Regions from separate parts of the Pelagibacterium sp. 26DY04 genome, predicted to be linked through region 2. Evidence: predicted binding sites of a transcription regulator. Region 2 holds the regulator's gene; each other region holds the start of a gene.

Region 1 (10,815 bases), 1.6 Mb from region 2:
CGAAGCTTGCCGTCGTATGCGAGCGCACCCATTTGTCGAGCTCCTTCAATTCAGCATCGGTGAAACCGAAATAGGCCTTGCCGATCGGCACCAATTCGTTGCCGCGCCAGGCGCCGAAGGTGAAATCGGAATAAAAGGACGAGCGCTTGCCATGCCCGCGCTGGGCATACATCAGCACCGCGTCGACCAAATTAGGATCGCGCTTCCATTTGTACCAGATGCCCAGCGGACGTCCGGGCACGTAAGGAGCATCGCGGCGCTTGATCATTACCCCTTCATGCCCGCTCTCATCGGCACCCTTACGCCGGGTCGCTCCTAAATCCTGCCAATCGGAAAATTCGAGGGTGGGCGAAAGATCGAGCCGGGTCTGCGGCGTCCTGGCAAAGAACTTTTCCAGCCGCTCCCGTCGCTCGGTCCAGGACAGGGCGCGGATATCCCGGTTACCATCGAACAGCATGTCATAGACCCGCATGAAGGCCGGATAATCGGCCATCAGCTTCTCGCTCGCCGTCTTGCGGTTGAGCCGCTGCTGGAGCGCATTGAAAGGCGCGGGTTCGAGCTCGTGCCCGACCAGCAACTCTCCATCGAGCACTCCATGCCCGAAGGCATTGTCGATCAGGTCGGGAAACGCCGCCGCGATGTCGTCGCCGGTACGGGAAAACAGCGATGCGGTTCCTTCCCCAAGGATCAGTTGCACCCTGATCCCATCCCACTTCCACTCGGCCGCGAAATCTTTCGGGTCGAGTGCGGCAAAATCCTTGTCTTCATCGATGGGGTTGGACAGCATCAGCGGATGAAAGCGCGTCGCATGATCGACGGCGGGTTTGTCCCCACGCCCCTCGAGCCAGGCGAACAAATCCTCATAGGGCATTTTGAGTCCGTGCCAGACCTCCTCGATGTCCTTCAATTCGGTCCCGCTCATCTGGGCCAGCGCGGTCTTGGCCAGCCGCGCCGAAATGCCGATGCGCAGGGCCCCGGTGGTGAGCTTCACCAGTGCCCAGCGCTCGTTGATCTCGGCATTGGTCAAAAGCTCGGCGATCAGGCCGGGCAGTTCGGACTTCGCCGTGGTGTTGAGAATTTCCACTAACTCGGACAACCGTGGCAGCGGGCGCGTGCTCCCTTTTTCCGGCGCAAGTCCGGACGAAAAACCGGTATCCACTTTTCCTGGACTTGCTTTATGCGGCCAGATCAGCGCGATCGTCTCCCCCAGATCCCCCACATAATCATAGGACAGCGCGAACAGATGCGGATCGACCTCGGCCAGCACCACCTCTTTCAATCGCCCCGCCTTCACCGCATCGAAGCTCAGCGCTCCGGTCAGAACCGCCAGCGCATAGCCGCGATCGGGATCGGGGGTTGCGGCGAAATACTCGGTCAGCGCTGCGATCTTGCGATTGCGCGAGGGGGTGAGGGCAAGCGTTTCGAGGAGCTTGGCGAACGCCTTCATTCCTCCTCCCCCTCATCCTCATAGCCCTGGATGTTGAGTGGCTCGGCAACCAGACCATTCTTGCGGCATTGGTAGACCAGCGCGTCCTCGCGTCCATGAGTCACCCACACCGTCTGCGCCCCGGTATCGGCGATGGTTTCAAGCAGTTCGGGCCAATCGACATGGTCGGAAATCACCAGCGGCAGCTCCACCCCGCGCTGGCGGGCCCGTTGTTTCACGCTCATCCAGCCCGAAGCCATGGCGAGGACCGGATCGGGCAGCCGCCGGCTCCAGCGGTCCTTGAGTGCCGAGGGCGGGGCGATCACCACGGCGCCGGCGAGGTCAGCCTTGCTCGCTTCGGTCGCGTGCCGCAAATCCCCCAGCGCGATTCCGCGTTCCTGGTAGAGCGCGCAAAGCCGCAGCATGGCCCCGTGCAGATAGATCGGCCTGTCATACCCGGCTTCACGCAGCAGCGAAATCACCCGCTGGGCCTTACCCAGCGCGTAGGCCCCGATCAGATGCGCCCGCTCGGGATGGTCGCGCATGGAGGCCAATAGCCGGGTGATCTCGTCAGCGGGATGGGGGTGCTGGAACACCGGCAGGGCGAAGGTTGCTTCGGTCACCAAGAGATCGCAGGGGACAAGCTCGAACGCCTGCGCCGTCTTGTCGGGCAGGCGTTTGTAGTCTCCGGTCACCACCACGCGCTGCCCGCCGATTTCGATCAGCAGCTGGGCAGAGCCCAGGATGTGGCCGGCCGGATAGAGCGTGACCGTTACGTCCTCGATTCGTATCGGCTCGCCATAGTCGACGGCCTGGAACGCGCCGGCGCAATCGTCCCCGTACCGTGCCTGCATGATGGCGATGGTGTCGGCGGTGGCCAGCACCTTGCCGTGTCCCGGCCTTGCGTGATCGGCATGGCCATGGGTGATGATGGCGCGTTCGCGCGGCGCGACCGGATCGACATAGGTGTCGATGCGCCGGATATGAAGATTGCGGTCGAGGATCTGGCTGGCTGGAGGCATGGGCTTTAAACGCTGTGCTCTCATCTTCGGTTCAGCGCCACGAGTCCGATTGACTCTTGGCTCGATCTGAGTCCAAATAGAACAAAATAGGAACATATGAGCCATGGACAGAGCACGTCAACTGGGTGCGCTGCGGCAGGCTCTCGTGAGGCTCGATCCCTCTAGCGAGACCGGGCGGCACGGCGTCTTCACCTTGGACGCCGGCCCGGTCGATGCCGCCTTGGGGGGCGGTCTGGCGCGAGGCGCGGTGCACGAGATCTTTCCCACCCATGCCGCCGACATCGCCGCGGCGGCCGGGTTTGCCGCAGGGCTTACCCTGCGCGCCTCCCCGCAAGCCCCGCTGCTTTGGATCCGCCACAAGCGCAGCGAGATCGAAACCGGAGCGCTTTATGCGCCGGGCCTTGCAGAGATGGGACTGAACGCAAACCAGATGATCGTCGTCCATGTAAGTGCCATCGCCGACGGTTTGCGCGCGGGGCTCGAAGGAATGCGCTGCACCGGACTTGGAGCGGTAATCATCGAAGCCTGGGGGGAATCGAAGCATTTTAACCTCACTGCAAGCCGTAAACTTGCGCTTGCTGCCCAAGAGAGCGGTGTCACGGGGATCCTCCTCCGGGCCCTGGCCGAAGCTGAGCCAAGCGCTGCGGCAACGCGTTGGCAGGTAGAGGCCGCGCTATCCTCCGATCCTTTAGGCCTGCCGGGTCGAACGACATTTTCGGCTCATCTGTTGCGACAGCGAAAAGGTCTGGCAGGTGGGCAGTGGACTTTGGAATGGAGCAATGAAGAGCATCGGTTTACGCAAAAAGCGCTATCTCGCCCTGTGGCTGCCCCTCATTTCGACCGACCGGTTGCACCGTCAGTTCCGAGCCAATGGGCAAAAGCCGGCTGATCCGCTGGTGGTGGTCGCACGAAAGGGAAATGTTTCCACCCTGGTGGGCGCTGATGCTCCGGCCCGCGCCAAGGGCTTGGTTCCTGGTCTTAAGCTCGCGGATGCCCGGGCAAGGGTGGCGCGCGTCGACGTCGTCGAGCATGATGAGGAGGCCGATGCCAAGCTCGTTGAGGCAATCGCCGACTGGTGTGACCGCTACAGCCCCTTTGTCGCCATCGAGCCGCCCGATGGAATTGTCTGCGATATTACCGGAGTGGCGCATTTGTTCGGCGGGGAGCCAGGCCTTATCGCCGACATGGAGGGGCGTTTGCGCATGCAGGGCTTTTCCGCCCGCATCGCTATAGCCGGCACATCTCGGGCCGCTCGGGCCCTGGCACGCTTTGGTGGAGGTGGCATCGCCCCGCCCGACGCAGAGGCACAATGGACTGCGACCCTGCGGATCGAAGCGCTTGAATGTGAGAGCAAGATTTCTCTTGCCTTGCATCGTGCCGGCCTCAAAAGGATTGCCGATCTTGCGGCCCGGCCAAGACAGCCGCTGGCGGCGCGGTTCGGTGAGGCAATGACGACGGCTCTTGCCCAAATCCTGGGTGAAGTTGATCTGCCGATTACGCCGCGCCGGCCCTTGCCTGATTTCGTGGCGGAACAACGCTTTGCCGACCCAATCGGATTGAGGGACGACATTTCCCTGGTCCTCGAAACGCTTTCCGAGCGTCTGTGCGCACAACTTCACCGCCATGGGCAAGGCGGCAGGTGTTTCGAAGCTGCGTTCTTTCGGGCCGACGGCAAGGTCACGCGTATCGAATTGCTATCGGGCCAGCCCCTTAAGGATGCCAAATCGCTCAGGCGGCTTTTTGATATGCGTCTCGAAGCCCTGACGGATCCTCTCGACCCGGGGTTTGGTTTCGACCTGATCAGACTTGCCGCTCTTGCGGGTGATGACATGCCGGCAGCCCAGAGCGGGCTGGATGGCAGGGCAATGGCCGAGGTCGAAGTGAGGGATTTGACCGATAGGCTCAGCGCAAGATTCGGAGCGGGATCGGTGACCCGTTTCGTTCCCCGCAACAGCCACTTGCCTGAACAGGCAGTGTGTGAAGTTGCGGCCATTTCTGATGAAAGACCTGCCGGCGTTTGGCGTCCCGGGCAGTCGTTCGGGATGCCTTCTCGTCCGCTGTTTCTGTTCCATCTCCCGCCCAATATCGAGGTTATCGCCGAGGTTCCCCATGGCCCGCCCCGCAGGTTCCGGTGGCGGAAAGCCTGGTTCGACATCCTTAGGGCGGAAGGCCCGGAGCGCATATCGCCTGAATGGTGGCACGATGCCGATGAACGAGATCGCGATTATTTCCGCATCGAGGACGCAAAGGGACGCCGTTTCTGGGTGTACCGTCATGGGTTTTATGGAGCCGGGTCCGATCCGGTGCGCTGGTACCTGCACGGGATATTTCCATGAGCTTTTATGCTGAACTGGTGACCGCCAGCAATTTCTCCTTTCTGCGCGGCGCCTCCCATCCGCAGGATCTCGTGCTCACAGCCCTCCTGCTGGGCCATGGCGGCATGGGTATTGCCGACCGCAACTCGGTGGCGGGGGTGGTGCGCGCCTATGCGGCGCTTGCGGATTTGCGCAAGGGCATCCGGCTTGTCGACAAGATGCGTGAAGGCTCGGGACCGGGAGAATATGTGCTTGTGGAACGCCATCCCGATATCGATTTTCCGTTCACCCTTGCCGAGCTGCAGGAGCGGGCAAAGCGCTTTAAGCTCGCGGTCGGAGCGCGGCTGGTTTTTGTCGACGGGACGCCCGATATCGTCGCCTATCCTCAGGACCGGGAGGCTTGGGGGCGGCTGTGCCGCCTTCTGACGCTCGGAAATCGCAAGGCCGAAAAGGGCGATTGCATCTTAAGGCTCGAGGATCTTTTGCACTGGTGCGCCGGGCTCAGTCTTATCGTGCTGCCGCCTGAAAATCCTGATGACGTGCGTGGGGTTCTCGAGCGTCTTGGGAGGGCGGCGTGCGATGTGTGGCTGGGAGCGGCATGTGGATACAAAACCCATGACGCGCGTCGCCTGGCCCGTCTAAGCGCTATTGCATCTGCACATCGGGTGCCGCTTCTTGCCACCAATGACGTGCTCTACCATGTGGCCGGTCAACGGGATGTGCAGGATATTCTCACCTGTATCCGCGAGAAGGTGACGATCGACAAAGCCGGCACGGTGCTGCAAGCCAATGCCGAGCGGCATCTCAAGCTGCCGGAAGAGATGCAACGCCTCTTTGCCGCTTTTCCCAATGCTGTCGCCGAGACCGAACGGTTCCTCCAGATGATCGATTTTTCCCTCGATCAACTGAAATATGAATACCCCCAGGAGCCGGTGCCGCCTGACAAAACGGCGCAAGAGCATCTGGAAAACCTGACATGGAGTCGGGCGGAGTGGCGCTATCCCGAAGGCATTCCCCAAAAGGTGAGAGCCCAGATCCAAAGCGAACTCGCGCTGATCGGGGAACTCAATTACGCGACCTATTTCCTGACTATATACGACATCGTGCGGGTGGCGCAGGACAAGAAAATCCTCTGTCAGGGGCGCGGATCGGCGGCCAATTCGGCGGTGTGCTATGCCTTGGGCATCACGGCGGTGGACCCGGCCGAGCATCAATTGCTGTTCGCCCGGTTCCTGTCGAAAAACCGTGGCGAGCCGCCCGATATCGACGTCGATTTCGAGCATGAGAGGCGCGAGGAGATCATCCAGCACATCTACGAGACCTATGGCCGGCACCGGGCTGGAATCGCCGCGACGGTGATCAGCTACCGTCCGCGTTCGGCCATTCGCGAGGTGGGCAAGGCGCTTGGACTGACCGAGGACATCACCTCCCGCATCGCCTCGACCGTCTGGGGAAGCTGGAGCGACGAGAAACTGCCCGATAAGCATATCGCTCAAGCCGGGCTCGACCCATCCAATCCCAACATCCTGCGGGCGGTGAAACTCGCCACGCGGCTCCTGGGTTTTCCGCGTCGTCTCTCCCAGCACGTCGGTGGATTTGTCCTCACTCAGAACCGGCTCGATGAATATGTTCCCGTCGCCAATGCGGCCATGGATGACCGTACATTCATCGAATGGGACAAGGACGATATCGACAGAGTGGGGATGCTCAAGGTCGACGTGCTCGGGCTGGGCATGCTGACCTGCATTCGCAAGGCATTCGATCTGATCGAAACCCATTACAAGCGAAAACTGGAGCTGGCCGATATCAAATCGGACAATCCAGACGATCCGGAAGTGGCCGGGGTTTTCGACATGCTGTGTGAGGGCGATTCCATCGGGGTCTTCCAAGTGGAGAGCCGGGCGCAGATCAACATGCTGCCAAGGCTCAAACCGCGAAAGTTCTATGACCTCGTAATCCAGGTCGCGATCGTCAGGCCCGGACCGATCCAGGGCGACATGGTCCATCCCTATCTTCGGCGGCGGAGCGGGGAGGAAGATATCGAGTATCCCGAACCCGGTCCGCCCCACGACAAAGACGAATTGCGCAATGTTCTGGAACGGACCAAGGGCGTGCCGCTGTTTCAGGAACAGGCCATGCAACTGGCGATGGTGGCGGCGGAATTTACCGAGGACGAGGCCAACGGCTTGCGCAAGGCCATGGCCACCTTCCGCCATAACGGCACCATAGGCCAATTCGAAAAGATGATGGTCACCCGCATGATCGCGCGCGGCTACAAGCCCGAATTCGCCCAGCGCTGTTTCAACCAGATCAAGGGGTTCGGCGATTACGGCTTTCCCGAAAGCCATGCGGCGAGCTTTGCCAAGCTGGTCTATGTTTCGGCCTGGATCAAGAAATACTACCCCGACGTTTTTGCCTGCGCGCTTTTGAACTCCCAGCCGATGGGCTTTTATGCACCGGCCCAGATCGTGCGCGATGCGCGTGAGCATGGGGTCGAGGTGCTGCCGGTCGACGTCAATTTCAGCTTCCATGACAATACACTGGAAAAAGGAAGTGGGGATAAGTGGGCGCTCAGGATCGGTTTTAGGCAGATGGACGGGTTCAAAAAGGAGTGGAGCGCAAAGCTCATCGAACGGCGGAAAGGGGGGTACGAATCGGTCGATGATCTCTGGCAGCGCTCCGGTCTGCCCAACCGGGCGCTGACGCTTTTAGCCGATGCGGACGCCATGGGATCGATGGGGCTCGACCGGCGCGAATCGGCTTGGAATGTCAGGCGTTTACCCCAGGATGATCCTCTACCGCTGTTCGCAGCGGCCGAAGGGCGCGAACTGGGGGATGAGCCCGAAATGGGTCTGCCGGCCATGCCGCTTTCCGAGCAGGTGATCGCCGACTATCAGACAATAAGGCTCTCGCTCAAAGCCCATCCCATGAGCTTCCTGCGGGAGAAATTTTCCGCCGATGGCGTGGTCACCTGCAAGGGGCTCGAGGACGTGCCGGACGGGCGAAAGGTGCTGGTGGCCGGGGTCGTTCTGATCCGCCAGCGGCCCGGCAAGGGCAATGCCATTTTCCTGACGATCGAGGACGAAACCGGCATTGCCAACGGGCTGATGTGGGCGAGCCGGTTCGAGAAGTATCGCCGGGAAATCATGGCTTCTCGCCTGGCCGTGATCGAGGGGGAGGTGCAAAAGAGCAAGGAGGGGGTGATCCATGTTATGGCCAGCGCAATTTATGATCGCTCGGATCTGCTCGATGGGCTGGCCATGTCCCAGGGGGGCGAGGGAGGTGTGCCGCAAAGACTGCATGGTCATCCGCGCAATGCGCGGATGGTGCCCAAATCGCGCGATTTCCACTGAGCGGGCCGACATAGGCACGCAGGGTCGTGCGGCGTATGGAAAACTTGTCCCCGTCGGGCTAAGAGAATGCATGCCAGCAGGGGAGAGTGGCAATGGCACGAATCGTGGGATCGATCGCGGGGGAAGACGTTCATGAGGTGGTGCTCACCTCCGCGAGCGGGGTTTCGGTTTCGATCCTCACCTATGGCGCGCTGATCCGCGACTGGCGGGTGCCGGTGGGCGAAACGCTGCGGCCCGTGGTGCTCGGGTTCGACGATTTTTCACTTTATTCCGACCACAGCCCCTATTTCGGTGCCATTGCCGGGCGGGTTGCCAACCGCATCGGGGGCGCGAAGTTCAATCTCGATGGCAAGACCTACAGCCTGCCCGCCAATGAGGGTGCCAACCATCTCCATGGCGGACCGGGCGGGATCGCCAAAAAAGTCTGGCGCATCGCTGAAGAGACCGGCGACAGGGTCAAGCTCACGCTCACCAGCCCGGACGGGGATATGGGCTATCCCGGCACGCTGGAGATGTCAGTGACCTACCGGCTGTCGGGGAACCGGCTGGAGATCGATTTTGCCGCCGACACCGACAGGCCCACTCCGGTCAATATCGTCCAGCACAATTATTTCAACCTCCTGGGCAAAGGCGAGGTGCTCGACCACCGGCTGGCTGTTTCGGCGGGTGCCTATACCCAATTGGGGGACGGGCAGATCCCGACCGGGACGATCCTTCCGGTCCATGATACCGATCTCGATTTCCGCGTGCCGCGCACGTTGCGCAGTGCCGGGGGCGAAGGACAGAAGATCGATTTCAACTTCGTCCTCGATACCCGCCGGAATATCGACAAGCCGGTGGCAACAGTGGAGGCGCCGGACGGTTCGCTTACGCTCAAGCTCTTCACCGACCAGCCGGGGCTGCAAATCTACAATGGATGGAAGCTCGATGTGACGGTGCCGGGTCTCGACGGAGCCTCATACCCCCCGTTTGCCGGGCTTTGTCTCGAAGACCAGAATTTTCCCGATGCGATCAACCACCCCCATTTCCCCTCGCCGGTCGCAACGCCGGAAAAGCCTTACCGGCATTGGTGCGCCATCGAGATCGGGTGAGGATGGGCCGGCGGGTTTCGCAATGGTCTGAGGGGCCGCCAATCGCATAGTCGAAAGCGCCAGCGGAGAGTGCCCATGGCCGTCAAACGCATCGTCGCCAACATCGCCGCCCCGCAGCCGCAAGCGGCTCGGCTGTTTTATGCCGACATACTGGGGCTCGCGGTGGCGATGGATCAGGGATGGATCCTCACCTTCGCGGCGCCGGAGGTTCAGGCGCGGCCACAGATCAGCATCGCCAGCCAGGGCGGGTCGGGCACCGCGGTCCCCGATCTTTCCATCGAAGTCGATGATTTCGACTCGGTGCTGGAGCGGGTCGAGGCGGCAGGGCTGACCATCGAATATGGCCCGCAGCAGGAGCCTTGGGGCGTCAGGCGCTTCTATGTCCGCGATCCCTTCGGACGGTTGGTCAATATCCTCACGCATTCGCCTTCCTAGCAGCACCGACCGGGTGGGGGTGGTCTGGGGCGCGCGGCCTGCAGGAGCGGCGGGTGAGGGTGGCCAGCATCAGCAGTCAAGCATGTATGGCGGTCGATGGCAGAAGGGGCGGATTGGTCAGCCCCACAGCCCCGGCAGACCTTGGGGGGCTGGTTTCCCGATGGGCGGCAAGGCGCCCAACGTCCTACCCGCGTTCGCCGGGCTTCCGAACGGCAAAAGTGCTTTCGCCCCCTCACAGCGGATCGGCGGCGGTCATGTCCAGGCGTGGTCGGAGCGCAGGTGGTAGGGGTGCATGGCGTCGCGGATCACCTCGACGATCTTTTGCGCGGCAAGCGAGGGCGGCCGCGTGGCGGGCATCAACAGCCAGACATCCATGGCGGTGACGGGAAGAAGCGGGCGGCGGACGATCTGGTCGGGACCGTAACCCAGGCCCACGAATGGCGGCACGATGGAAACGCCCGCCCCGGCCGCGACGAAGTCGCAGGCGGTTTCCGACATCGGAACTTCCACATGGCTGTTCTTCTGGACGCCCTGAAGCTGAAAGGCGCGGTCGATGGTCATGATGGAACAATCGTCACGCGCCAGCCCGATGAAGCGTTCATGGCGCAGGTCCTCGACGCTGACGACATTGTTGCGCGCCAGGCGGTGACCTGCGGGCAGCGCGCAATTCATGGCAAAGCGCAGGATCGATTGCGAGGTGACGTGCGGGTGATCGAAAGGCTGGACGCTGAGCCCGATATCGATCTGCTGGGTGGTAACCAGTTCGGCGATGCGCGGGCTCGGCTGGTTGATGAGCTTGACGTGTATGTCGCTCTGCCGGCCCATCATCGGCCCCAGGATACGAGCCAGGAAACGGGCCGAAAGCGCCGCCGGGGCCGCGACGGTGACCTGGCCCCACTCGCGATCCTTGACCGCCTGGGCCAGGCGCCGGATGCGGTCGGTGCCGGTAAACAGCCGCTCGACCTCATTGGCCAGAAGCTTGGCGTCGGGGGTGGGCAACATGCGTCCGCCGCTGCGCGTAAACAGCTTGAAGCCGCAGCTTTCAGCAAAAGATTTGAGCAGCTTGCTGACCGCTGATTGTGAAATGCCCAACTTCTCCCCGGCAAGGGTCACCGAGCCGGTTTCCATAACGACATGAAAGGCTTCGAGCTGACGAATGTTCACCGAGAGGGC
Region 2 (10,815 bases):
CACGCTGGGTGGCGAGCATGTAGCACAGCTCGTCATAGAAGGCGCGGGCGTCTTCTTCGGTGGTGAAATAGCCGCCCTTCCAGCCCCAATAGGTCCAGGTACCGGCGAGGCGATCAAAGACCTGACGCGAATCCATTTCCGAGCCGTAGCGCTCGTCTTCGGGGAGCTTGGCGAGGGCCTTTTCGTCGGGAACCGAGCGCCACAGCCAGGAGGGAACGTCGTTCTCCTCGACCTTTTTGAGCGCCTTGGCGACACCGGCCTTGCGGAAATATTTCTGCGCGATGATGTCGGCTGCGACCTGGCTCCACTGGGCCGGCACGGCGATATCCTCGAGACGGAACACGACCGATCCGTCAGGATTGCGGATTTCGCTCGTCGCCGAGCGGAATTCGATGCCTTCGTAGGCGGATTGGCCCGCCGTGGTGAAGCGCCGTTCTATCTGCATTCGTCTATCCCCAAACTTAGGTCTGCCCACTGCCTTGGCGGCCCCTGCAGGCGTCTTGTCGTTCCCGACAATGTTCGATCTGATCGGGCCTCGGAATCGGCCCGTTGAAGCGACTGTTTTCGATTCTGCCGCGAACCGTCAATCGCCTCAAATCGACTATCCCTTGTGCTCAAGGAATGGGCATGAGCTAAATATAGTGGTTTTCAGTGTGGATAGCGAGGAAAACGTGCAAAAAACTGCATGAGGGTAATGAGGGCGTCACAAAGCCGGTTTGAGGGAGAGTTAATGAAGTCCTGTGTCGAGGAACCGAGCTAAATGCCCGAAAAGCTTGGCTCTCGCGACGGAGCGTCATGTGCCGGACTCTCCGAAAAAGGTGTCAAGCGGGATTTTTTGCGGCGGGCTCGTGTTTTTTGTTGGCGCATCGATAGGCACAACATCTTGTGCATTGTGGCGAGCGATCGACAGCCTCTCGTGCCTAGGCTTGGCGAACGGGGTGTGCTAAACGCCAAGGCGCAGATCATGACAGCTCAGGGTGCATCGCGTGGCACAAGGCGGCTTTAAGCAGTTCATCTTCGAAATCTTCGGCTGGTGGCACGGGCAGACCATGTCGACACGGCTGTTTACAGCGCTCCGCGGTCAGAGGATCGGTGAAGACGAGTTCGGCAATGTCTATTACCAGGGCAAGAAGGACGGTCGGCGCTGGGTGATCTACAATGGTCCGGCCGAAGCCTCGGCCATTCCGGCGGGCTGGCATGGATGGATGCACTATCGTACCGATGTGCCGCCCTCGCAGGCCGACTACACGCCGCGCGAATGGGAAAAGCCGCATCAGCCCAACCTCACGGGCACCGCGATGGCGTACCGGCCTGACGGCTCGATCCTCAACAACCAGACACGGCCGCGCGTGACGGGCGATTACGACGCCTGGTCGCCGGAGTAAGGCGGCGCTGCCCGGTGGGCGATCGGCGACTCAAGTCCTTTTGCCGGAGTATGGCCCTCGCCATAGGCCTTGTGGCGGGTGCACCGCCGGTTCATGCGCAGCCCATCTCCAATCCGGTAGCGGTATTTACCGGGCTCGACAAGATCACCGGCCGGATCACGGTGTTCGATGTCTATATCGACGAGACCGTGCAGTTCGGTTCGCTCCAGCTCACGCCCAGGGCCTGCTATTCGCGCCCCAGCAGCGAAGCCCAGAGCGAGACGGCATTTGTCCAGGTGGACGAGGTCTCCCTGCAGGCGACCGTCAAGCGGATATTTTCCGGATGGATGTTCGCCGATTCGCCGGCGCTTAACGCCGTGGACAATGCGGTTTATGACGTGTGGCTCGTCGACTGCAAACAAACCTCGGACGTGCCACCGCCCAGCCAGAGACCGCAATGAGCCAAAAAGTTCAGATCACCGAGCGCATGCATTCGGTCAACGGGGTGATGGAGCCGCAGCGCGTGCTCATCCCCACCGTCGACATGCTTGGCGACAAGATTCGGCAGGTGCCGGTTGGACAGATGGGCGATCTCGGTGAAATCCGGGCGGAATTGGCACGTGAGCATGGCGCGGACATAACCTGTCCTGTGACCACGCAACGGCATCTGAAGGTCATCGCGGTCATCGCCCATTCGGCGGTGACGATGGGCGATCCCCAGGCCATTCCTTTCTGGAGGGTCGTCGATCCCAATAAGCCCAATGCAGACCGGCTTGCCGGCGGACGGGGCTTTGTCGTGGCCCAGCAGACCAAGGAACGTCGCGCGATTCAGGCATAGCGGCCGAAAATTCTCTTCGGCCTTGTCGGGTTTGGCGCTCCGCATCCGTCCTTGAGGAGACGGCGCGCAGTGTGCGTGCCCTTAAGAGGAGCGTTTGATGCTGACCCTGCCAACGATCATTGACCGGCCCGAGCAGACCTATGCCTACGTCACCTATACGGTGCGCATGGACCAGATGCAAACACCTGCGGACCAGGGCTTTCCCAAGCTGTTCGGCTATCTCGCCCAGCAAGGCATCGAACCGATTGCGGCACCTTTTTTCAACTATCGCCGCATCGATATGGAAAACACCCACGATGTCGGGGCCGGCGTGCCTGTGGCGCGGGCGGGGGATGATGGTGAAGGCGTGCGGTTCGGTACGCTTCCGTCAGGGCGGTACGTGACGCTGGAATGGCACGGCCATTACGACGGGCTGATGCAAACGACCGCTATGCTGATCGGCTGGATACGGCTGGTGGGCGAGAAATTCGACATGCGGGAAGAGGTGGACGGAGACCATTTCGCTTGCCGTCTGGAGATCTACGAGACCGATCCCAGCCGCGAGCCCGATCCGGAAAAATGGGTGACGACGCTGGCGTTCAAATTGGCTGATTGAGCCGATCCCAGGCGAAGAAATCGCCGTCGAATTCCAGCGCTGCCGAAAGCCTCACTTCATAGATGGCGCGCGGGATTTCGATGGCGCCGAGTGAGGCGAGATGATCGGTGATGAACTGGGTGTCGAGCAGCGCGTAACCACCCGCCCTGAGCCGTTCAACGAGGTGGACGAGCGCGATCTTGGAAGTATCGGTGCGGCGGTGGAACATGGATTCGCCGAAAAAGGCTCCACCGATGGCCAGGCCATAGAGGCCGCCAACCAGTTCGGTGCCGTCATAGACTTCAACGGTGTGGCAATAGCCCATGGCAAAGAGTTCGCCATAGAGTTCGCGGATCACGGGATTGATCCAAGTGGTGTCCCGATCCGAGCCTGCCGTTGCGCATCCCTCGATCGTTGCTTCGAAATTGCGGTCCACGACCACTGAAAACGAGTGCTTGCGCAAAGCCTTGGCAAGGCTTTTCGATATTCGTAATCCATCAAGCGGAATGACGCCGCGCATTTGGGGACTGACCCAAAAGATATCGGGATCGTCGGCGCTTTCGGACATCGGGAAGATGCCGGCACGATAGGCGCGCAGGATCAGCTCAGGCGTCAGTTCGACATCGAAAGGGTCGCTTTTTCGGCTCATGCGGCGGAACGAAAAAGCGGCCGAACCGGCCGCTCTCCCTATTGCTTGTTGGCCTCGAGAAACTTTTCGAGCCAATGAATATCGTAATTGCCCGATTGGATGTCCGGTTCCTTGATCAGGCGCCGGAACAGCGGCAGCGTGGTCTTGACCCCGTCGACGATGAATTCATCGAGTGCGCGATTGAGGCGCTGCAGGCATTCGGGCCGGGTGCGGCCGTGCACGATCAGCTTGCCGATCAGGCTGTCGTAATAGGGCGGAATGTTATAGCCCTGATAGACAGCCGCATCGACGCGCACGCCCACACCACCGGCTGGATGGTAATAGGTGATCTTGCCGGGCGATGGGGCGAAGGTCTGCGGGTCCTCGGCGTTGATGCGCACTTCGATGGCGTGCCCGTAGAACATCACGTCTTCCTGCCGGAGCGAGAGGGGTTCGCCGGCGGCGACGCGGATCTGCTCATAGACGATATCGAAATTGGTGATGCGCTCGGTAACCGGGTGCTCGACCTGAAGGCGGGTGTTCATTTCAATGAAATAGAACTCGCCGTTCTCGTAGAGGAACTCGATGGTGCCGGCGCCGGAGTATTTGAGCTTGCGCATGGCGGCAGCGCAGATCTCACCAATCTCGGCCTGTTCGTCAGCAGGAACGGTAGGGGCGGAGGCTTCTTCCCACACCTTCTGGTGACGGCGCTGGAGCGAGCAGTCGCGCGTGCCCAGGTGGACGGCGTTGCCCTGGCCGTCACCAATCACTTGCACTTCGATGTGGCGCGGCTTTTCGAGATATTTTTCCATGTAGACGGCGTCGTCACCAAAGGCGGCCTTGGCTTCGGTACGTGCCGTCGAGAATGCGACCGAGAGATCGGCTTCGGTCTTGGCAACCTTCATCCCGCGTCCACCACCGCCCGCTGCAGCCTTTATCAGCACGGGGTAGCCGATTTCAGCGGCGACGCGCTTGGCGTCGGCTTCGGTGGTCACCGCGCCGGCCGAGCCGGGAACGCAGGGGATGCCAAGTTCAAGCGCCGTCTTTTTAGCCTGGATCTTGTCGCCCATGATTTCGATGTGATGGGCAGATGGGCCGATGAAGGAAATCTTGTGTTCGGCGAGAATGCGGGCGAAACGAGCATTTTCCGAAAGGAAGCCGTAGCCGGGATGGACCGCTTCGGCGCCGGTGATCTCGCAAGCGGCGAGAATCGAGGGAATGTTGAGGTAGCTGTCGCGCGCCGGATTGGGGCCGACACAGACGCTTTCGTCGGCCAGGCGCACATGCATGGCGTCGGCGTCGGCCTGCGAGTGGATCGCTACGGTTTGAATGCCGAGCTCCTTGCAGGCGCGCAGGATGCGAAGGGCGATCTCGCCGCGATTGGCTATGAGGACCTTGGAAAACATCAGCGGGCCTTATTCGATGACGACGAGGGGTTCGCCGTATTCGACCGGCGTGGCGTCATCGACAAGCAATCGGGTGACGGTGCCCGATTTATGCGCCGGAATCTGGTTCATGGTCTTCATGGCTTCGATGATCAGAACCGTCTGCCCTTCGGAGACCTTGGCGCCAACTTCGACGAAAGGCTTGGCGCCGGGTTCGGGGGCGAGATAGGCGGTGCCCACCATGGGCGAGGTCAGCGTATTGGGGCTCGAGGCGAGATCCTCGGCCGCCGGGGCGGCAGGGGTGGTGGCTGCAGAGGCGCTCGTAGCGGCGGGCGCGGCCGGGGCCGCAGGGGCGGCGGGCGCAGCGTAGCCAGGAGCTGCCACCTGAACCACCTCCTTGGCGAAGGTGCGGGTCACGCGGATGCGGAAATCATCCTGCTCCAGTTCGATTTCGGCCAGATTGGCTTCGTTGACGAGTTCGGCGATGGTGCGGATGAGGTCCTGATCGACCTGTGAGATCTTTGCCATTGTTATCGTGTCTCCACAAACCCGCGCGGGGTCTTTTTCAATTCAGTATTTCGGCCACGGCCTCCAGGGCCAGTGTATAACCTCTGGAACCCAGCCCGCAAATGACACCCGTTGCCACGGCCGACACATAGGAATGGTGACGGAAAGCCTCACGCTGGTGAATGTTTGTAAGGTGCACTTCCACGACCGGCTTTTCAGCGGTGCGCAGGGCATCGTGAATGGCGACCGAGGTGTGCGAATAAGCGGCCGGATTGATGATGATGGCATCGGCTGTCTTGCGCGCCGACTGGATCCAATCGACCAGTTCGCCCTCGTGGTTGGACTGCCGGAAATCGCAGGTCAGGCCCAGCTTTTCGCAAGCTGTCCGGCACATCGACTCGATATCGGCGAGCGTCTCGCTGCCATATATCGCCTTTTCCCGCGTGCCCAGCATGTTGAGGTTCGGTCCGTTCAGGATCAGTACGCGCTTTGCCATGATGTCTTTGTCGTATCGCGTCCATGCTCCAGATGCGGGCAGAACGCGCCTTTTTTGAGGTTGTGAGCCAGCGGGGAGGCCGGTGCAAGCTCGCGTTATACGAAATGCACCGAAAACGCAAAGCTCGGCGTCAGCCTTCCTGCGCCACGTCGCTGCAAGTGGTGGCGCCGCAGGCGCGCATATTCTCGATACGCTGCACGAGTTGCTCCTTGGGCACGGCACCGGGGATCACCTCATCACCGATGATGAAGGTGGGGGTGCCGGTGATGCCGAGAGCCTGGGCGATGGAATAGGTACGCTGAAGCGCGTCTGACACTTCCTGGGTATTCATATCGAGCTGGAGCGAAACGCGGGACAAGCCCAATTGCTCGGCGGCTGAAAGCGCGGATTCGCCATCCACGGCGCCGCGCGAGGAATAAAGCGCAGTGTGGAAGGCCTGATAATCGACGTCGGCGTCGTTGACGAGGACGCCGACACGGGCGGCGTCGACCGAGCCTTGCGAGAGGATCGGGAATTCCTTGAGGATGACGCGCAAATTGGGGTCTTCCTCGACCAGCGACATGACATCGGCGACAACCTGGCGGCAGTAGCCGCAATTGTAGTCGAACATTTCAACCAGGGTGACGTCACCTTCGGGGTTGCCGAGCACGATATTGGCGGGGTCGTTGTAGATATCATCGTGCATGGCATCGAGCGCGATGCGGGCGCGCTCGGATTCCTCTGCGCGCATCTCGGTTTCGAGGGCCACCGACATGCGTTCGAGCAGACGGGGATTGGCCATGAGATAATCTTCGATTATCGGACCCAGGGCCGCGGTGTCGATATCGGCCGCGCCATCGGCGTTCGCTGGCGCTTGAGCGGGCAGGGCCTCTGCAATGAGACGTTCGACCTCGGTAGACGACAGGCCAGGTTCGGGGCGCGTGGCGAGGCTGACGGCGAGCCCGGCGCCCAACAGGACGATGGCAGCGGCAAGGCCGAGATTGATGGCTTTTTGCATGTCGAACTCCGTATCGCGCTGCGGGTGGGTTTAGCGTAACGGGGCAGGTGATGCCAGTCGCGATATGCCAAGCAAGTGGCGTCATGGAACGTAATGCCACGAATATGCTATTATATAGAATATAATGCTAGAAATGGCTATGTGTACAGAACGTAGTGCTTAAAACTTGCGATTGTCTAGAAGCGGGATATAGTGCGGGCTGCCTTGGGGCGCCGACAAGACAATGGATTTACGATATGAACGCCAACCTGATTCGTCCCTTCTACGCCATGGAACTTATGGCGCGGGCGCAAAAGCTTGAAGCCGAGGGGAGAATCGTGTGTCATCTCGAAATCGGCGAGCCGGGCGGCAAGCCGGCACAGCCAGTGCTCGATGCGGTTCGCGGGTGTCTTGAGCGGCCCATGGGCTATACCGCGGCCAAAGGTATGCCGGCCCTGCGCGAACGGCTCAGCCGGTATTATGACGAGCGCCACGGGGTTTCTGTTTCGCCCGAACGGATCGTGGTGACGACGGGATCGTCGAGCGGGTTCATCCTGACCTTCCTTGCGGGATTTGCGCCAGGGCAGCGGATCGCGGTGACGCGGCCGGGCTATCCGGCCTATCTCAACATCATCGCCTCGCTGAACCTCTCGAGCGTCGAGATTCCGGTTTCACCCGCCAATGGCTGGCGGCTGACCGCTGCGGACATCGAGGCGGCTTACGAGCGCAGCCCCTTCGAGGGCCTGCTGGTGGCGAGCCCGGCCAATCCGACGGGGGCGGTGCTGGAGCGCGATGAACTGGAGGCGATCATCGCCACATGCGATCGGCTTGGCGTGCGCTTCATCTCCGATGAGATCTATCACGGGCTCAACTATGCCGGGGCAGATGCGAGCGCGCTCGAATTCAGCCAGCAGCATGTGATCGTCAACAGCTTTTCGAAATATTACTGCATGACCGGCTGGCGCATCGGCTGGCTCGTTCTGCCCGAGGATCTGGTGCGCCGCGCCGAGATGATGGCACAGAGCCTGTTCATCTCAGCTTCCAGCGTTTCCCAATGTGCGGCACTTGCAGCTCTCGATGCCGGACAGGAGTACGACCGCCGCCGCGATCAGTATGAGGAAAACCGGCTGGTGCTTTCTGAGGGGCTCAAGAAATTGGGGTTCGGGCTGGCCGAACCGTCCGACGGGGCGTTCTACGCCTATGTCGATGCGTCGGCCTTCACCAACGATACAATGGACTTCTGCACGCGCATGCTTGACGACGCCGGTGTGGCGGCAACGCCGGGGCAGGATTTCGACCGCACCGACGGGCACAAATATGTGCGTTTCTCTTACGCCGGTACCCGAGAAGCGATAGAAATGGCGCTGGAGCGGATGGGAGCGTTTCTCAGCTAATCGGTGACTCAGTTTGTCGCAACCGATGATCCAACTCAATGCGCAGTATCCGCCTCCTGTTCCTTCACCGTCTTTCTAATCGTTCAACCACTCGAGTAGGTCTCGGGGATTGGGGCAGGGCTGGGATCGGCTGAGATCAAGCGAGATGCGCGAACCGTATCTGGCACCCAGTTTTGCCGAAAGCCTCAATACCGCCGCAAGAGCCCGACCAACCGGCCCTGCACCTTCACACGGTCGGGGCCAAAAATCCGGGTTTCGTAGGCAGGGTTGGCGGCCTCCAGGGCAACGGCATTACCCTTCTTGCGCAAACGTTTGAGAGTGGCTTCTTCGTCATCGACAAGCGCCACGACGATCTCGCCATTGCCGGCAGCATCCTGCTTGCGGATCAAAACGGTGTCGCCGTCGAAAATGCCGGCCTCGATCATCGAATCGCCGCGCACTTCCAGTGCGAAATGTTCGCCGGCGCCCAGCATTTCCGGCGGAACGGCAATCGAATGCGAATGGGTTTGGATGGCTTCGATCGGCACGCCCGCCGCGATGCGTCCCATGACGGGGATCGACACCGATCCTCCATTGTCCGCGCTCGCTGCGACTGGCTTGGCCGGCACCTTGCCCAGGTTCCCTTCAATAACACTTGGCTCAAACTTGGCCTTGCGGCCACCGAGCGAGGGATTCATCGAATCGGGGAGCTTGACCACCTCAAGCGCCCGGGCGCGATTGGGCAGGCGCCTGATAAATCCGCGCTCCTCAAGCGCGGTGATCAGCCGATGGATACCCGACTTGGACTTGAGATCAAGCGCTTCCTTCATTTCGTCGAAGGAGGGGGGAATACCACTCTCCTTCATCCGCTCATGAATGAACATCAGAAGTTCGTGCTGCTTGCGCGTCAACATTGTCGAGCCCCTCGGCGGCGTCGAATCGGAACAAATATTGAACTTTTATACGTGTTCCGGTAATGTTCCGCAAGTGTTTCAAGAACATTTCTGCCTGACTCTCAAGAGCTGGCGCACAATTCTTCCTTGATGTGTATGCGTGCCACGACCTCTGGCCAAAGCCGATGGATGATGCGACCATTCCACGTGCTGCGGAGATTATCTTGGGTCAGTCATGGCCGGGACGGGGGCAGACAGGGGGCGGCGTCGAGGCTTTTGGTGCTCGAACTCGTCGAGCAGGTAGGCGACGATCACGCTCCTGAGAACACTCGTGGCGTTGGAGCGATCATGCCCCGCCGCGCTTATAATCCAGAGAACGAGAGTGTTCCGAGGCACACCAAGGTTCGCCGCGATCTGATCCAGCGCTTGCCAGAAGATGGCTTCCAGTCTGATTCCCTTGCGCTCGCCCTTAAGGGAGAGCACCCGGAATTCGGGTTCAGCAAGTGCGTCTATCGCCGCTCCGTCGAGCAAATCGGCAATCTCGGAAGTGGGCATGGGTGTCTCGCGCTCTGGTAGCAGATGCGGCCTTCCATGTCTCTTGATTGGTGCTTGATCGGTCCCGGACACGCTCCTACCCCCTTCCAAATAGGTGGTGCGCCGTAAGACAATTTACGCGTTGCAAACAAGGATGAACATAGTCGGCAGTCCAAGTAATAATAGCTACTGCCGACGACCAAGATAATCCTATCGGATGCGGTTGGATTTGGCGCGTAGTTCGTTTTGATTATTGGAACGTCGTCGTTGGGAGCACGAAGGGGAAGGGCCTATAGCAGATGCACCTGCACCAGATCGCCAGCACGCTTGCCGGCGCAGTGCTCGTCCTGGGCGATGAGTGCATCGGCCGATGCCAGCGAGGTGAGATGCCCGCTATCGGTCTGGCGGATTGGTTCGACTCTGCTGCCATGCTCCGCATCGTGGAGCAACCGGCCACGCATGAAGTGGCGGCGGGGGCCGTTGGGAGGCAACGCGTCCGCTAAAGGAAGATAGAGCGGGGCAGGGGAGCTGCACCCTGCCATGGCAAGCACGGCTGGCAGCACGAAGATGCGCGCCGTAACCAAGGCCGAAACCGGATTGCCCGGCAGGCCGAAGACCATAGTCTTGCCGCGCCGTCCAAACATCAGTGGCTTGCCCGGTCGCATGGCGATGCGCCAGAAGTCGATATCAACCCCGCTTGCCTTGAGCATGTCCTGCACGAGATCGTGTTCGCCCACGCTGGCGCCGCCAGTGGTCATCAGCACATCCGGCTCGGATGCGAACACATGGTCGAGCACTGTCTTGAGCGCGTCGGGATCATCTCCGACGATACCGTGGTCGGTGACCGCACGCGCGTGGGGTTCAAACAGCGCGCGAAGGCCAACGGAGTTGGAAGACACGATCTGGGCTGGCCCGACGGGGTTTCCGGGCGGCACCAATTCGTCGCCGGTCGCAAGCAGGGTTATTCGGGGGCGCGTCGATACGTTGACGCTCTCCACATTGCCGGCAGCGATCAACGCCAGCCTTTGAGGCGTGAGCAGCGCACCGGATGGGGCAAGGATACTGCCCTCAGCGAAGTCCTCACCCCGAAACCGTATGCTGCGCCCGGGATCGACCGGTTTGGAAAACGTGATCGCCTCACCCTCGGCTCTCGCCTCCTCCTGCATGATTACGGCGTCGGCGCCCTTGGGCACGGGGGCGCCGGTAAAGATGCGTACGCATTCGCCTCGACCTACCGTACCAGAAAA
Region 3 (10,815 bases), 210 kb from region 2:
GTGCCGGGATAGGCCGCGGCGGCCAGGGCTTCGACGTCACCATTGACATCCAGGGCGACCTCGGCCGTGTTGCGCACGATCGACTGGAACTGTTCGTTGCGAGCAACGAAGTCGGTTTCTGAATTGATTTCGACCACGGCGGCACGCTTGCCGGCCGCAGCAACGCCCACCAGACCTTCGGCAGTCACGCGGTCGGCCTTCTTGGCGGCCTTGGCCAGCCCACGGGCGCGGAGCCAGTCGACGGCGGCTTCAATGTCACCATTGGTTTCGGTGAGCGCCTTCTTGCAGTCCATCATGCCCACGCCGGTCATTTCACGGAGCTGTTTTACGTCTGCTGCACTGATTGACATCTCGGTACCTCTTTGTCTGCCCTGGCCCCGCGCGAAACAGCGCGGGGTGGGCACGGATAATAGAAAAAGCGTGTCGGAGAGATGACGCGCGGAATCCTTAGCGTTCGTTCTCTACAGAAACGACCGACCTCAGGCCTGCGCTGCCTGCTCTTCTGCGGGCTGCTCGACCGTCTCGGCTTCGAGAGCAGGCTCTTCGATCACCTCTTCAGAGGCGCCCAGGTCACGGCCCAGCGAAGCGGACGAACGCGAAATGCCGTCGATCGCGGCCTTGGAGACCAGCGACAGGTAGAGTTCGAGGGCGCGGGCGGCGTCGTCATTGCCCGGGATCGGGTAGTCGACGACATCGGGGTCGCAGTTGGTGTCGACGATGGCCACCACCGGAATACCCAGACGGCGGGCTTCCTTGATCGCGTTGGCTTCCTTGTTGGTGTCAATCACGAACAGCAGGTTCGGGATGTTGCCCATGTCCTTGATGCCGCCCAGGTCGCGCTCGAGGCGTTCCTGTTCACGGCTGCGCTGCAGACGCTCGCGCTTGGTGAGGCCGGTGGCCCCTTCAGCCTGAAGAGCTTCGAGTTCACGCAGGCGGGCAATCGAATTCGAGATTGTCTGCCAGTTGGTCAGCATGCCGCCGAGCCAGCGGGAGTTGACGAAATATTGCGCGCTCTGGCGGGCAGCTTCGGCAACCAGCGGCGCAGCCTGGCGCTTGGTGCCAACGAACAGCACGCGGCCACCGTCGGCAACGGTGTCGCTGATCAGCTGCAGGGCGCGATAAAGCGCCGGAACCGTCTGGCTCAGGTCGAGAATGTGGATGTCGTTGCGAACGCCGAAAATGTAGCGTTCCATCTTGGGGTTCCAGCGGTGCTTCTGGTGGCCGAAGTGAACGCCGGCCTCAAGCAACTGACGCATGGAAAAATCGGGCAATGCCATTGGGTAACTCCTTTACCGGTTATGCCTCTGCAAAGGAAAAGAGGTGGGTTGCCCCACCACCGGATGGATCTGTTCAGGCACAGACCCGCCTCTGCATGTGGATTTGACGTCGCGGCCTATACAGGAGAGCTGGCACTAAGGCAAGCGCTGCCTGGCTCTGCGACGCATGTTAAAATGGTGCGACTGGGGCCAAATTTCAACGGGTGCGGGGCTGGGCCAATGCAGTTGGCTCTGTTCCGGTAATAAATCCCGGAGACATATGGAAGAACCGCGCCTGCCACCCTACCTTATCATTCCGGGACTGTTCCCGGAATCCAGCCCAGAGCCGCAACGAACGCAGATTTGGCCAACCTAATTCAGCCGCACATCCACGACGCCGGTAATGGCCTTGAGGCCGCCGGCCAATTGCGGTGTCAGGCGGAACTGGCCCGGCAGCTCGATCTCGTATTCCCGCTCGCCCTGGTCGCGAACAAGGATGAGGCTGACGACCCCCTCGCCTCCGGGCTGAAGCTGCGTCTTTATTGGGCCCAGGCACTTTTCGTTGCCGGCGAAAATCGTCATGCGGCGGCCGAGCTTTTCGACCGACGCATCGATCGGCTCGCAATTGATCAGCCGCAAGCGCACGCCGTCGGGCCGGGCTTCGGCGCCAACCTCGATGACCACCGAACTGCCGGGTTCCAGCCAGCGGCCGAAATCGTTGATCTGCTCGGAAAAAGCGATGCATTCATATGATCCGCTGGGATCGGAGAACATCATGATCGCCATGGTCGAACCCTTCCGCGTGCGGCGGTCCTGACGCGAAATCAACGTTCCCGCCAAGCGCCCGGCGACCGCGCCGTTCTGCGCCGCACGCTCGAACGCCGCCCATCGTTGCACGCGGAGCTTGTCGAAAAGTTCGGAATAATCGTCGAGCGGGTGCGCGGAGAGATAGAAACCAATGGCCGCATGCTCTCGGGCCAGGCGTTCCGTAAGGCTCCAGGGGGTCACATGTTCCGGCAAGGTGATCGCCTGGGGCTGGCTGGAGGCGAACATGTCGACGATCCCGTCGGCGCGGCCATTGGCCTCGCGCTGGGCGGTGTTGACCACGGTGTCGATCACTTCGACCAACTGCTCGCGACGCTTGGAGATGACGTCGAAAGCACCGGCGTTGATGAGTGTTTCCAGCGTGCGCTTGTTGATGATCTTGGGGTCGATACGCGATGCGAAATCGGCAAGATCCTTGAACGGCCGATCGCCGCGAACTTCGACGACATGCTCGGCGACCTGACGGCCGACTCCCTTGACCGCGCAAAGGGAATAATGAATGCGGCCCTCGCGCACCGAGAAATTGACCTCGGAGCGGTTGATGCAGGGCGGGATGACTTCGATTCCCTTTTTTTGCGCTTCACGGCGGAAATCCGACAGCTTGTCGGTCTGCGCCATGTCGAGGGTCATCGAGGCGGCGTAGAATTGCTGCGGAAAGTGGGTCTTCAAATATGCCGTCTGGTAGGAAACCCAGGCATAGGCGGCAGCGTGGCTCTTGTTGAAGCCGTAATTGGCGAATTTTGCGAGCAGGTCGAAGATGGTATCCGCCTGGCCCTTCTTGAGGCCGTTCGCCACTGCGCCTTCCTGGAAACGGACGCGCTGCTTGTCCATCTCGGCCTTGATCTTCTTGCCCATGGCGCGACGCAGCATGTCGGCTTCGCCCAGCGAATATCCGGCCAGAAGCTGGGCGATCTGCATCACCTGTTCCTGGTAGACGATGATGCCATAGGTTTCGTCGAGCACGGCCGCCAGGGATTCGTGCGGATACTCGACCTCTTCCCGGCCGTGCTTTCTGTTGATGAAGCTTGGGATATTGTCCATCGGGCCAGGCCGATAGAGGGCGTTCATGGCGATCAGGTCTTCGATGCGGTCGGGCTTGAGTTCGACCAGGGACCGGCGCATGCCGGGACTTTCAAACTGGAAGATGCCGTAAGTGTCGCCATCGGCGTAAAGCTTGTAGCTCGCCGCGTCGTCGAGCGGGATGGCATCGATGTCGAGGTCGACGCCGGTCTGTTTGACCATATCGACGGCGTATCGAATGGTGGTCAGCGTCTTGAGCCCCAGGAAGTCGAACTTCACCAGACCCGCAGGCTCCACCCATTTGAGGTTGTATTGGGTGACCGGCATGTCGGATCGCGGGTCGCGATAGAGCGGCAGCAGCTTTTGCAGCGGCCGGTCGCCGATCACGATACCCGCCGCGTGGGTCGAGGCGTGGCGGTAAAGCCCTTCGAGCTTGCCGGCAATGCGCAGCAATTCGGCGACCGTTTCGTCCTCGTCGCGCATCATCTGCAGGCGCGGTTCGTCGTTGATGGCTTGCGCCAAGGTCACTGGATTGGCGGGATTGTTCGGGACGAGCTTACAGATACGGTCGACCTGGCCGTAAGGCATCTGGAGCACTCGACCCACGTCGCGCAGGGCGGCGCGCGGCTGGAGCGTTCCGAAGGTGATGATCTGGGCGACCTGCTCGTAGCCGTATTTGTCCTGGACGTAGCGGATGACCTCTTCGCGGCGCTCCTGGCAGAAGTCGATGTCGAAGTCCGGCATCGATACGCGTTCGGGATTGAGGAAGCGCTCGAACAGCAAATTGTAACGCAGCGGATCGAGATCGGTGATGGTCAGGGCATAGGCGACGAGCGAGCCCGCGCCCGAGCCACGGCCGGGGCCGACCGGGATATCGTGCGCCTTGGCCCATTTGATAAAGTCCGAAACGATAAGGAAGTAACCGGGAAATTTCATGTCCCGGATGACCTTAAGCTCGAATTCGAGCCGTTCCTCATATTCGGTCGTGGTGCGCTCCGGCGCGTGGCCGTAAACCTCGAGCCTGCGCTTGAGACCTTCGCGTGCTTGCCGGGCCAACTCTTCGCCTTCGGCGGCCACGGCCTCGGCTTCGCTTACCCCTTCGGCAGCGGCGAATTTGGGAAGAATCGGATCGAGCGTGCGCGGGCGATAGCTGCAGCGCTGGGCGATTTCAACCGTATTTTCAATCGCTTCCGGCAGATCCGCAAAGAGGGCGATCATCTCCCCGCGCGTCTTGAAATAGTGCTGATCCGACAGGCGGCGCCGTTCGGTCTGGGCAACGACGGAACCCGCGGCGATGGCCAGGAGCGCGTCGTGGGAATCGAAATCGTCCTGCTTGGGGAAATAGGGTTCGTTGGTGGCAACCAGAGGCAGGTCGAGCCGATAGGCAAGATCGATCAGGCGAGGCTCGACCGAATTCTCGATGGCCCGGTCATGGCGTTGAATTTCGACGTAAAGCCGGTCGCCGAAGATGCGGGACAACACGCCGAGCCGGGCTTCCGCCTGGGCGTCGAGGCCGGCGGCGAGATAGGGGTCGATGGCGCCTTCCGGGCCGCCGGTCAGGCAGATCAGCCCTGCCCCGTGATCGACGACCCAATCAATGTGAGCGGCGGTGCGGCCATCGCAACCGACCTGGTAAGCCTTTGAAACCAATTCGGAAAGATTGGCAAAGCCGATCGAATTGGTGGCGATCAGGACGACAGTACCCTTGCCCAGGTTGATGCGGTCCGAGGGCTTCTCAGCGTCGGCGCCGAAATCGAGGGTGAGTTCGCACCCAATGATGGGTTGGATACCCTTGCCCGAGGCTTTTTCGGAAAACTCCAATGCACCGAAGAGGTTATTGGTGTCGGCAATGCCGATTGCCGGCTGTCCATCGGCCTTTGCCATCTCCAGAATCGCGCCCAATTGCAGTGCGCCTTCGAGAAGGGAGAAGGCCGAATGGACGTGGAGATGAACGAAGCCGGGACCGGACATTAGGAGCGTAAACCCGAGAAAAGCTGATGTTTCCTTGTGCCATTCCAAACCTGTTGCCGCCACCCTGAGGGTGGCTTTTGCACAGGGGGAATCAGGCGAGATAAGTGATCATATCGAAATAGAACAGCGTCACACCACCGAAGGCGGTCAGCGAAACCAGGGCCATGAAGTCCTTGACGAAATCGAGCATGGGATCTCTCCTGTGTTTATGGTTTGTTCTTATAAGTTCATTTTTTGTTCCTGTCCATATGGACCATAGCGGCCTTGAGATCGCTGGTTAAAGAAAAGTTACGCAGGGTCTACCCGGCGTTTGCCGACACCGTTGTGCGAAAAGGCCGGGATACGGGTGCAGCGGCCCGGACGGGTGCGGGTAAATGCGGGTCGGCACGTGCGGATCCATACGAAAGCCCCGGCTGGGAAACCAACCGGGGACACGTATTCGGGTCGATTCAACTGAGGTCAGAGAACCAGCGGTTCGACCTTGCCCTGGACGATCGTCACCACGCGATCGGCGCGGCGGGCGAGGTCATGATTGTGGGTGGCGATGATGCAGCCGGCGTGCTGCTGGCGGATCAGGTCCGAGAGCGCGGCGAAGACCGTGTCGGAGGTCGCCGGGTCCAGATTGCCGGTCGGCTCGTCGGCCAGCACCAGGCTGGGACGGTTGGCGGCGGCGCGGGCGATGGCGACGCGCTGCTGTTCGCCGCCCGAGAGTTCGGCGGGACGATGATGGGCCCGGTGGCCGATGCCCATGATGTCGAGCAGTGCCTTGGAGCGCTCGTCGGCAGTCCCCTGCCCTTCGCCGGCGATGAGCTGGGGCATGGTGATGTTTTCCAGCGCGCTGAATTCGGGCAGCAGGTGGTGGAACTGGTAGACGTAGCCGATGCGGTGACGGCGCAGGAGGGTGCGCTGGCGGTCGGCCAGCTTCGAGGTGCGCTCGCCGTCGATATCGACATCGCCGCCAGTGGGACGTTCGAGCAGGCCACAGATATGGAGCAGAGTAGACTTGCCAGCGCCCGAGGGCGCGACCAGGGCAACGATCTCGCCGCGATTGATGGTAAGGCTGGCGCCGGTGAGGACATTCACCGCCGCCTCCCCGTCGCCATAGGTCTGGCGCACGTCGCGGAGGCTCAAAAGGACATCACTCATAGCGCAGCGCCTCCACGGGGTCATACTGGGCGGCGCGCCAGGCCGGGTAGAGCGTTGCGAGGAACGAGAGCCCCAGCGCCACGGCGAGAACCACCGTGACCTCGAGCGGATCGACCCGCGACGGCAGTTCCGAAAAGGCGAAGATCTCGGGCGGGAACAGGGTGATGCCGAGCAGATTGGAAATCCAGGCGCGGATGGCCTCGGCATTGAGGGCGATGACCACGCCGAGAATGAAGCCCAGAATGGTGCCGATAAACCCGATGGCGGTTCCGGTGATGCAGAACACCCGCATGATAGAGGCGCGGGTGGCGCCCATGGTGCGCAGCACGGCGATGTCGGCGGCCTTATCCTTCACCAGCATGATGAGGCTGGAAATGATGTTGAAGGCGGCGACCAGGATGATCATCGACAGGATGGTGAACATCACCACCCGCTCGACCTGGAGCGCGGAAAACAGCGTCTGGTTGCGCGTCTGCCAATCGGTGAAAACCATGGGGCGGCCCGCAGCATCCTCGAGCGGACGCTGCATGGTCGCCGTGGCATCGGGATCGGCCAGGAACACCTCGACCGCCGTTGCCATGCCGACGCGCTCGTAGGCAGCATCGATTTCCTCGTCCGTGGCGAGCGGATCGAGTTCCTCGAAGCCCTCGCGCAGCCTATCCTCATAGAGGCGGAAATAGGTCTGCGCCGCATCGATGGGCATATAGACGAAGAGCGAGTCGAACTCGACCATGCCCACATCGAAGATCGCATTGACGGGATATGTGCGGATCTGCGGCGTCGAACCAAGCGGCGTGCGTGGACCGTTAGGGGTAACGATGGTCAGCGGATCACCGATCGCAAGGCCCAGATTGGCGGCCATGCGCGAGCCGATGGCCACCCCTTCCAGTTCGTCCCAATCTTCCCAGCCGCCATACTCGACACTTTGATAGAGCAAGGGGAGCTTCTCGATATCTTCGAGCGACATGCCCCGGATATTGGCGCCCGAGGAATTGTAGGGGCTCGAAACCAACGCCTGCCCTTCAACGAAGGCGACAGCGGAAACCACGCCTTCCACGCCCTCGAGATTGGCGCGCACCTGCTCGTAATCGGTGAACTGCTGCTCGATGGGAAAGCCCGTGAAATGGCCGTTGAGCCCCAAGGTACGGGTGATCAACTCGCCGCGAAAGCCGTTCATGACGCTCATCACGACGATCAGAGCGGCGACACCGATCATGATGCCGACCATGGTCAGAATGGCGATGACCGAAACGAAGGCGTCGCGGCGGCGGGCGCGCAGATAGCGCCCGGCCAGAATCCATTCAAAGCGCGAAAACGGTCGCGTTCCCTTTTGCCGCCGGGCGGCGTCGGTGGAGGTCAAACGTTGTCCCTGCGTTCGGGTTCGATCAGCGCTTTCAAACGGGCAACGGCGTCTTCGATGCCGATCGTTTCGCGCTCGTCGGTCTTGCGGTGCTTGATTTCGACTTCGCCGGAAGCGAGCCCGCGCGGGCCGACGATCAACTGGAACGGAATACCGATCAGATCGGAGGTCGCAAATTTCTGCCCGGCGCCGGATTCGCGGTCATCATAGAGAACCTCGATGCCGGCCGCCTGGAGCTGGCCATAGAGTTTGTCGTTGGCCGCATCGCACTGTGCGTCGCCCGATTTGAGATTGATGAGGCTCACTTCGAACGGGGCGACCGAAACCGGCCAGACGATACCGTTGTCGTCATGGCTGGCCTCGATGATGGCCGCGACGAGCCGCGAGGGGCCGATGCCGTAGGAGCCCATATGCACCGGGACTTCCTTGCCATCGGGGCCCATCACCTTGGCGCCCATGGGGTCGGAATATTTGGTGCCGAAATAGAAGATGTGCCCCACCTCGATACCGCGCGCGGAAACGCGCTGATCTTCGGGCACGTTCTGCTCATATTCGGCCATGTCGACCATTTCCTCGGTCGCGGCGTAAAGCGAGGTCCAATCGTCGACGATGGGGCTCAGGTCGGAGCGGAAATCGGTGTCGGCGGAAGGGATCGGCTTTTCGAGCAGTTCCTTGTGGCAGAACACGGCGCTTTCGCCGGTATCGGCCAGAACGATGAATTCATGCGAAAGATCGCCGCCGATCGGGCCGGTGTCGGCGCGCATGGGAATGGCGGTGAGCCCGAGCCGGTGAAAGGTGCGCAGATAGGCCACGAACATGCGCTGATAGGCCTTGACCGCGCCCTCCTTGTCCAGATCGAAGGAATAGGCGTCCTTCATGAGAAATTCGCGGGCGCGCATGGTGCCGAAGCGCGGGCGCACCTCGTCGCGGAACTTCCACTGGATGTGATAGAGATTGAGCGGCAGATCCTTGTAGGACTTCACATAGGTCCGGAAGATGTCGGTGATCATCTCCTCATTGGTGGGCCCATAGAGCATGTCGCGCTCGTGCCGGTCCTCGATGCGGAGCATTTCCTTGCCATAGGCGTCATAACGCCCGCTCTCGCGCCAGAGATCGGCGGATTGGATGGTGGGCATCAGGAGCTGGATGGCGCCGGAGCGGTTCTGCTCCTCTTCAATGATCTTTTCGATCTTGCGCAGCACCTTGAACCCCAGCGGCAGCCAGGAATACAGCCCCGAAGCCTGCTGACGGATCATGCCCGCCCGCAGCATGAGGCGGTGAGAAACGATTTCTGCCTCTTTGGGGGTCTCTTTGAGGACGGGCAGGAAATAGCGTGAGAGGCGCATGAAAACTCCGAGCTGCCGAGAATCGACAATGGCTCAATACCGGGCGGAACCATCAAGCGCAATGGAGTGCACGATGGCAAGGCGGACCCTTGTTTGCCCCTATGACAGTTTTTTGACGCGGTGTGACAAATCCACGCATTTTCTTCTTGTCGCGGCAAAATGTCCTTGGTAGGGTCCGCCCCATAAAACGAACGGCGGGTACAACCCGCCCGACGCTGACAACGTCAAGGGAGGAGCACTGGCCGCCCATCTGCGCGCTGTAAGACCAGTGGATTGTCGCGAAACTTTTTTAAAATGCAGGGCTTAGCCCTGCATTTTTTTATTTTACGTGAGGAAAATCGGGGGATGCGGGGCGCGCGCCGGAGGTCACACCTCTTCCGCTGCCGCAAGAGGCCTTGCGGGTCTCCGGGTCCAGGACCGGGAGAGCGGTTGAGGTTCCAATGGGGCTGTGTTTTCCGGCGCGCGTCATTCTCGGGCTTTGATCCCGAATTGACCGGAAAACCGCGAAAGCTGAACCGGCCCTTCGGCTAGCTCCAGTATTCCTGCAGCGCGGGATTGGAGAGGGCCCAGAACAGCAGCACGGTGACGACGGCGGAAATCACGGTCGTCGCCAGCACCTTTTGCCATAGATGCGCCTTGACCGGCGCGCCGGGTTCGGTGCCCTGGACGAACTCACCATCCTCATGTTGCCCGCGCACGCCGAAGGGGAGGACGGCGAAGAGGACCGTCCACCAGACGACGAAATAGATGGCGACATAGGTGAAGGGCTGCATGAACTTGTTCCTTGTCGCGTTGCCCGAACCGAAAAGCCGCTTCCGGCAACCCTCCTGATCACACTTTGTGGACGAACACCTTGACGATGGGCTTGCGGCCCCAGGCGGCGTTGAGCTCGGAGCGCACGGCCCGGCGAATGGCCTCGGCAAAGCGGCCTGTATCGCCACGGCGTTTTTCGGGGAAGCTCTTGATGGTGCCCCTCACCGCATCGTGAGCGACCGCACTCAACGGATCGTCATCGTCTGCCAGATCGGGAATGCCGTCCAGATCGAATACCGGCCCTGAGACGATCTGTCCCTTGGCGTTGACCACCAGCGAGACGATGGCCACGCCGCCAAAGCCCAGGCGGCGGCGATCGCGGACATTGGACTCCTCGGGCGTGCACAGCAGGTTGCCATCGAGATAGAGGACGCCCGTGGGAACCTCGCCGGGGAAGTGCTTGGGTTCGGGATAAAGCCGAACCATGTCGCCATTGCGGATTGACATCACCGTCTTGATTCCCTTTTCACGCCCGAACGTGGCGTGGGCCTCAAGGTGCATGGGTTCGCCATGGACGGGGATCAGCACGTCCGGCTTCAGCCAATCGTAAAGCTGCGCCAGTTCGTGCCGGCGCGGGTGACCCGAGACGTGGATCATCTCGTCGCGGCCGGTGACCACTTCGACCCCCCTGTCGACCAGCTTGTTCTGGATATCGAGGACCGCCTTTTCGTTGCCGGGAATCGCCCAGGAGGAAAAGATCGCCATGTCGCCAGGTGAAAGGTCGATGACCGGATGCGAGCCGTCGGCGATGCGGGCCATAGCGGCTCGGGCCTCGCCCTGGCTACCGGTGCAGATCAGCACAACCTTGTCGCGCGGCAGGTAGCCATAGGCATCCTGGTCGAGGAAATCGGGAACGCCTTCCATCAGCCCCAGCTCGCGGGCAATGCCGGCGATGCGATGCACCGCCCTGCCCGCGGCCACCACCTGGCGGTCGGCCTTGGCGGCGGCACGGGCGATGGAGATCATGCGGCCCAGGTTTGAGGCGAAGATGGTGACGGCGACCCGGTTCTTGGCCGTGGCGATCAGGCGCTCGAGATTGACGCCGACTTCGGTTTCCGAGGGACTGTCGCCATCCTTC

What was found. Region 2 encodes LexA, which represses DNA repair genes until DNA is damaged. Its sites were predicted from a motif close to TGTTCNNNNTGTGTTCNG; they were not measured.
Region 1: NO932_RS18135 (DNA repair protein) is a predicted target of LexA. The motif match lies at 2,526-2,543, and genes of this name have one in related genera.
Region 3: dnaE (DNA polymerase III subunit alpha) is a predicted target of LexA. The motif match lies at 5,297-5,314, and genes of this name have one in related genera.

Annotation. Positions count from the first base shown of each region.
Region 1 covers NZ_CP101731.1:3,639,214-3,650,028, reverse strand. The annotation lists gene NO932_RS18145 (cisplatin damage response ATP-dependent DNA ligase) at 1-1,447, opposite strand, end outside; gene NO932_RS18140 (ligase-associated DNA damage response exonuclease) at 1,444-2,448, opposite strand; gene NO932_RS18135 (DNA repair protein) at 2,642-3,337, shown strand; gene NO932_RS18130 (DNA polymerase Y family protein) at 3,228-4,784, shown strand; gene NO932_RS18125 (error-prone DNA polymerase) at 4,781-8,116, shown strand; gene NO932_RS18120 (aldose epimerase family protein) at 8,209-9,207, shown strand; gene NO932_RS18115 (VOC family protein) at 9,283-9,642, shown strand; gene NO932_RS18110 (LysR substrate-binding domain-containing protein) at 9,895-10,806, opposite strand.
Region 2 covers NZ_CP101731.1:2,009,613-2,020,427, reverse strand. The annotation lists gene NO932_RS09865 (vitamin B12-dependent ribonucleotide reductase) at 1-445, opposite strand, end outside; gene NO932_RS09860 (NADH:ubiquinone oxidoreductase subunit NDUFA12) at 1,050-1,385, shown strand; gene NO932_RS09855 (DUF2155 domain-containing protein) at 1,436-1,825, shown strand; gene NO932_RS09850 (hypothetical protein) at 1,822-2,202, shown strand; gene NO932_RS09845 (GyrI-like domain-containing protein) at 2,300-2,797, shown strand; gene aat (leucyl/phenylalanyl-tRNA--protein transferase) at 2,781-3,425, opposite strand; gene accC (acetyl-CoA carboxylase biotin carboxylase subunit) at 3,464-4,810, opposite strand; gene accB (acetyl-CoA carboxylase biotin carboxyl carrier protein) at 4,820-5,317, opposite strand; gene aroQ (type II 3-dehydroquinate dehydratase) at 5,355-5,792, opposite strand; gene NO932_RS09820 (DsbA family protein) at 5,923-6,789, opposite strand; gene NO932_RS09815 (aminotransferase class I/II-fold pyridoxal phosphate-dependent enzyme) at 7,026-8,162, shown strand; gene lexA (transcriptional repressor LexA) at 8,348-9,055, opposite strand; gene NO932_RS09805 (ribbon-helix-helix domain-containing protein) at 9,254-9,589, opposite strand; gene glp (gephyrin-like molybdotransferase Glp) at 9,859-10,815, opposite strand, start outside.
Region 3 covers NZ_CP101731.1:1,799,733-1,810,547, reverse strand. The annotation lists gene tsf (translation elongation factor Ts) at 1-350, opposite strand, end outside; gene rpsB (30S ribosomal protein S2) at 480-1,277, opposite strand; gene dnaE (DNA polymerase III subunit alpha) at 1,629-5,072, opposite strand; gene NO932_RS08820 (ABC transporter ATP-binding protein) at 5,532-6,218, opposite strand; gene NO932_RS08815 (ABC transporter permease) at 6,211-7,578, opposite strand; gene proS (proline--tRNA ligase) at 7,575-8,924, opposite strand; gene NO932_RS08805 (DUF1467 family protein) at 9,452-9,697, opposite strand; gene NO932_RS08800 (ribonuclease J) at 9,756-10,815, opposite strand, start outside.